Regions from separate parts of the Gilliamella sp. BG7 genome, predicted to be linked through region 1. Evidence: riboswitches for the same ligand, from Rfam matches in the RefSeq annotation. Region 1 holds a riboswitch; the other holds the start of a gene.
The links. Region 1 has a riboswitch for thiamine pyrophosphate ahead of thiM (hydroxyethylthiazole kinase). Riboswitches for the same ligand answer to the same signal wherever they lie in the genome.
Positions count from the first base shown of each region.

Region 1 (3,218 bases):
ACCTAGTTTGAGTAATTTTTGCCCTTGGTTTTGCATTTCATCTTCGGTTTTTGCTTCATCACAATCAAGTAATGCAGCAGCTTCAGGTAGGTTGGGAGTGATAATGGTTGCTAGGGGTAATAAAAGCTCACGAATGGCCGTTACAGCATCGGATTTTAAAAGAGGGTGTCCACCTTTGGCAACCATTACGGTATCTAACACGATAGCAGGAATAGGGTTTGTTTTAAGTAGGTAGTGAACGGTTGTGACTATTTTTTTATTCATTAGCATACCTATTTTTACGCTATCAATTTGAATATCTTTATAAAGCGTATTAAATTGGGCTTCAACAAATTCGGGCGATATAGCTAATACCGCATCAACCCCTTGGGTGCTTTGTGCTGTTAGTGCGGTGATAACTGACATACCATACGCACCAAGTGCAGAAAAGGTTTTTAAATCGGCTTGAATACCAGCACCACCGCTAGGATCAGATCCTGCAATGGTTAATGCAATTGTTGTCATGATTGTATTTCCTATTTAGCTTGTTTGATTTTGTTGATAAGCGATAATGTTGCTTGTTGAATATCTTTTTTGCCACAAATAGCCGAAACTACAGCAACGCCGTCAATGCCCGTTTGAATAATGTTAGTTACATTGCTTTCATCAATACCACCAATGGCAACAGCTGGGCACTGTTTTAGTTTGACTAATTCAGTTAATTGTTCAGTTCCTATTGCTACCGTTGCATTTTTTTTGGTTGTGGTTGGGAAGATAGGGCCTATGCCAATATAATTAATCTGCTGCCAAGGAACTGCTTCAAGTTGTTGTTGGCTAGTTACCGAAAGGCCTAACCATTTATCTTTGCCGATAAGTTGTCGAGCTATATCAACAGGCAAATCACTTTGCCCAATATGGACACCATCGGCATCAACCGCTAAAGCAATATCTACATGGTCATTTATAAATAGTGGAACAAAGGTGTCGCTTAATGCTTCTTTCAATGCTAAGGCAGCGTAGTACCAATCTTTACCGCTAAATTCATGTTCAGATCTTAACTGTATTGCAGTCACACCATTTGAAACAGCAATTTTTGTGGTGTTTATCATGCCATTAATGCCACCGCATAATAATGGATCAAGGACTAAATAGAGGGTTAAATCCAGTCGTTTTTTCATTTGATTTCCTTATTAAAGTGATGGGTTAAATGTTGAGAGTTGATCTAATAGTGATATCGAGAAAGTTCCTAATCCTTGTTGTTTATTAGCTAGCTCACCAGCTTTTTTCATCATAAAACATGCACAGGCAATGGCTGATAATGGGTCAGGCGAATTAGCTATGAAAGCCGCTACCATTGCAGATAATGAACATCCTGTGCCTGTTACTTTTGTTAAAGCAATATCACCACCAGTTATACTATATGTGCTGTTTCCGTTAGTTATATAGTCAACATCGCCCGTCATTGTGACAATAGTTTGATATTTTTGCGCAAACTCTTGGGCAGCGTTTAAAGCTGATTGAGTTGTGTCTTGACCGTCGGGGCCTTTTGAGAAAGATTTTTGACCATTTAGTGCTAAAATTTCTGAAGCATTACCTCGTATTACTGTGGGATTAAATGATAATAATTGATGTGCAATTTCAGTTCGATAATTAAGTGCAGTTCCTACAGCAACAGGATCGAGTACCCATGGGGTTTGTGTTTGCTGTGCCTTGGCGGCCGCTAATAGCATACTTTGGGCTGTGTTGCTGTGAATAGTGCCAATATTAATCAGTAAGCTATCGGCAATGTTGACAAATTCAGCAACTTCTTGTTCGGCAATCACCATTGCTGGAGATGCACCAATAGCAAGTAGTACATTGGCAGTAAAGTTTTGGACTACATCATTAGTAATGCAATGCACTAGTGGGCGTTGTTGTTTTATATGATTGATAAAAGGAGCGGTTTGGGTAATTTGGTATGATTTAGCTGCTGACATATTTCTTCCTTTCTTACTGATTTATTAATTTATAAATGTCGGGAAGAATTTGCCAATTTAAGGCTTTTATGGCTTAGACTTCCCTACGCTGGTATAATCCAGATCAGGTTCAACGGGTGAAATCTCAGTTTTTTGTTTAGACAAAAAACACCCCGAGTCAAAATGAATTTTTTATTATGAACTGATTATTTGTTTTTAACAAGCTATTGTAATAATCTTTCAATATCAGTAATTGCTTTTCTATCTGGTAAGAAGATTATTAGATGATCATTGTCTTCAATGGTTAAATCAGTATTAATGATAATAACATCTTCTCCACGTACTACAGCTCCAATAGTTGCGCCTGATGGAAGTTTTAAGCTATTAATATTTTTGCCAACCAGCCTTGATGTTTCACTATTACCATTAGCAATAATTTCGACAATTTCGGATTCTCCTTGTCTTAATGAAACAACTTTAACAACCCCAGTTTGTCTAACATGGCTTAATAGCTCAGATATTGTGGCGTGTTGTGGGGAAATCGCAATATCAATCACACTATCATTAATTAGTTCAAGATAGGCTTGGCGTTGAATTAATACAATTACTTTTTTCGCTCCCATTCTTTTGGCTAACATGGAGGACATGATGTTGGATTCATCATCACTGGTAACAGCGATAAATAGATCAGTAAGTTCAACTTGTTCTTGTGAGAGCAATTCTTGATCCGATGATTCACCATGTAATACTGTTGTATTAACGAGTTGCTCGGCAATTAATTCAGCTCGTTCGGCGTTCCGCTCAATTAATTTGACTTGATAGTCATTTTCTAAACGTTTTGCTAAAGCGACAGCTACACCACCACCGCCACTGATAATTATTCGTTTATATGGTTTTTCTAACCGTTGTAACTCACTGGTCACCGCTTTGATATTAACGGGGGGAGTTATAAAGTAGACCATATCGCCCGCTTCTATAAGTGTTGAACCAAGCGGTCGAATAAAATGGTTTTTACGATAAATAGCTACTACTCGAGCTTCAACATGCGGTAAATGTTCTTTAAGTTCTGATAACTCACTACCTACTAAAGCACCACCATAATAAGCGGTGACGGCAACTAAACAGACACGATTGTCGTAAAAAGATGCAAATTGTAGCGAACCAGGATATTGTACTAATTGACTAATATGGTTGGTGATAAGATTTTCTGGAGCAATAATGTGATTTATATTTATACAATCTTTATTGAAAAGAGGGTAGTTTTCGTCATTGTATTCAGGTGCT
Region 1 covers NZ_JBIDFB010000012.1:10,234-13,451, forward strand. The annotation lists gene thiD (bifunctional hydroxymethylpyrimidine kinase/phosphomethylpyrimidine kinase) at 1-504, opposite strand, end outside; gene thiE (thiamine phosphate synthase) at 516-1,157, opposite strand; gene thiM (hydroxyethylthiazole kinase) at 1,170-1,955, opposite strand; TPP riboswitch at 2,019-2,120, opposite strand; gene trkA (Trk system potassium transporter TrkA) at 2,159-3,218, opposite strand, start outside.

Region 2 (3,218 bases), on a different contig from region 1:
TACAAGAAGATACCGAGTGGCACAGAGACGAACTAGATTGGTGACAAATATGATTAAATCGATTTACCCATATTGGACAGCCCCAAAAAAAATTCATGCCTTTACTACAACACGTACTGGTGGCGTCAGTTTAGCGCCATTTGCAAGTTTAAATATGGGAAATCGAACCGGTGATAATTCCGAGCATATTGCTGAAAACCTACGAAGAATTATTCAAGCCGAAAAAATACCAAGCGAACCGTATTGGTTAACGCAAACTCACAGTACAACAGTGCTTGATATATCACAAATTGCTTTACAACCCCCAACAGGTAACATCGATCCTTATCAAACTTTTGAAGCTGATGCATCATATACCAATCAACCTAAGCAAGTTAGCGTGGTACTAACCGCAGATTGCATGCCGGTGCTTTTTTGCACAACAAAAGGCGACGAAGTTGCAGCTGCCCATGCCGGTTGGCGGGGATTATGTAATGGTATATTAGAAGAAACGATCAAAAAATTCTCAAGCTCGCCATCAAAAATCATCGCGTGGATGGGACCAGCCATTAGTGTCAAAAAATTTGAGGTAGGTATTGAAGTCAAACAACAATTTGAAAAAGTTGATCCAAAAGCACAAGAAGCATTTAAATTGATCAACCCGACTGAACAAAAATACCTAGCCGACTTATATCTAATTGCCAAACAACGCTTACAAGCAGTAGGAGTAACGCAAATTTTTGGTGGTGATTATTGTACTTATATTGAACAGGATAAATTTTTTTCTTATAGGCGTGAAAATAAAACTGGCAGAATGGCATCAATGATCTGGTTCGAGTGATTTATTTTTTAAAATTAATAAGATGAATAAGAAATTAAAAGCACTTTATAGGGAAAGTAAGATGTCTATATTAGGCTAATATTTATAGCATATTTGCTTATAAGCCAATACTGTATTGTGGTAAATTTCATAAAATAACAAAAAATCATGTTAATCATCTAATTTTATTGAAAAAAATTAAAAATGAAACTTAAATGAAATTATGTCCTACCTGAGATTTTTTATAAAAAAACACCATATTTTATGACGTTCGAGGGTTATTATTGTCATTTATTTGATGCTCAAATATTCCTGTAACTGAGTATTGAAATTAATTTATAGATGGATTTGGTGGTGTTTATATTGACTTATTTTTGAGCATTTAGAATGGTGAAATAATTTTTGGTTGCAAGAATAAAATAAAAATAATTTAAAATCAACTTGATAAATTAATGTGTTTTTTGAGTCTTATTAAATTTATATCACTTTTGTTGTTTACAAGCCTCATGCTTACCTCTACACTAATCTATGTTCTCAACGGGGTGCCTGAAGAGCTGAGAATGTTAAATAGAATAACATAACCCGCCGAACCTGAACTGGATCATACCAGCGGAGGGATTTGAGTTATTTCACTTGCTCAAACCTTTTGTCTTTTATTTGCTATTTTGGAGGCAAAATGTTTTGTAAAAAATTGTTATTATCTTTGGTATTATTGGTACCTTTTATGGCAAATGCTGCCAACGTAAAACCAAGCCTAACTGTTTATAGCTATAATTCCTTTGTTTCAGAATGGGGGCCGGGAAAAGAAATTGAAAAGGGATTTGAAGCACTGTGTAACTGTGAAATTGAGATTGTTGCATTAGGTGATGGGGTGGCGATATTAAATCGAATGCGCCTTGAAGGTAATAGAAGTAATGCCGATGTGATCTTAGGATTAGACAATAATCTTTTGGAACAGGCCAAACAAGCCAAAATAGTTATACCTCATCAAATCACTAAACCAGATAATTTAAATACCGACTGGTGGGATAGTGATTTTATGCCTTATAATTTTGGTTATTTCGCTTTTATTTATGATCAACAAAAAATCAGTAATCCACCACGTAGCATGCATGAGCTAGTTGATAATAAAGCTAACTGGAAAATTATCTATCAAGACCCACGAACCAGTACCCCCGGGTTAGGTTTATTATTTTGGATGAAAAATATATATGGCAATGATGCCGCATCTGCATGGCAAAAAATAGCGAATAATACTGTGACAGTGACTAAAGGTTGGAGCGAAGCTTATGGTCTATTTTTAAAAAACGAAGCTGATTTTGTGCTTAGTTATAGCACTTCGCCAGTTGCACATATTATGAATGATAATGATCATCGTTATGCTGCTGCTATTTTTGACGAAGGGCATTATCGTCAAGTCGAAGTTGCGGGTATTACTAAGTATAGTCAGCATCCCGAATTGGCACGTGCTTTTTTACAATATTTATTAACGCCTGATGTACAACGTCAATTTGCTGAAAAAAATTTCATGTATCCGATTATTAATATAACGTTGCCTGAAGCTTTTCAGCAAATTAAACCAGTCAATAAAGCACTCGAGTTTGATGCTAAGCAAGTTAAAAATAATCAAAAGAGCTGGGTGCGTGAATGGAAATCCACCATTAGTAAATAGTTTTATTCAGTATAATGTTGAAATTAAGAACGTTAATCCCTGGCATTAGTGCTGCAAGCTTGATTTTAGTTGTATTAGGTTCAGCACTATTTGCGCTTTGTTTAGTTGCTTTTGAGTCTAATAATTTAACTGTCTATTTTGATAGTTATTTATTACATGTTATTTGGATAACAATATTTCAAGCAACGTTATCAACATTGCTATCTGTGTTATTGGCAATATTGATGGCTAAAGCCCTATCGATAGTCAATTTTTGGGGTAAAAATCTATTGCTACGCATTATGCCTATCACCTTTATATTTCCTACGTTGGTTGTGGTAACGGGGTTATTATCTGTTTATGGGCAACATGGTTTATTAGCGTCGTTTTGTCATTATTTAGGTTTGCCTTTTGTGATATCCATTTATGGTTTAAAAGGTATTTTATTGGCACATATATTTCTTAATTTCCCTTATGCTTGTTGCTTGTTTTATCAAACCTTAAATAGTGTACCAGTCGAACACAAACAATTAGCTGCTCAATTGAATTTTTCGAGTTTTACTTATTTTAAAGTGGTGGAATGGCCACTGTTGCGTCGACAGTTGCTACCTATGGCATCGCTAATCTTTATGCTTTGTTTTTCTAGTTTTGCTATTGTATTGGCTCTAGGTGGTGGACCTAAATATACCACACTTGAAGTTGCCATTTATCAATCCATCCGTGAATTTGATTTGATACAAGCCGTGCTTTTAGCATGTTTGCAGTTGG
Region 2 covers NZ_JBIDFB010000007.1:67,745-70,962, forward strand. The annotation lists gene rluD (23S rRNA pseudouridine(1911/1915/1917) synthase RluD) at 1-44, shown strand, start outside; gene pgeF (peptidoglycan editing factor PgeF) at 50-820, shown strand; TPP riboswitch at 1,328-1,435, shown strand; gene thiB (thiamine ABC transporter substrate binding subunit) at 1,476-2,471, shown strand; gene thiP (thiamine/thiamine pyrophosphate ABC transporter permease) at 2,486-3,218, shown strand, end outside.
Region 2: linked by a shared signal. The riboswitch ahead of thiB (thiamine ABC transporter substrate binding subunit) and the one ahead of thiM (hydroxyethylthiazole kinase) in region 1 are both predicted to bind thiamine pyrophosphate.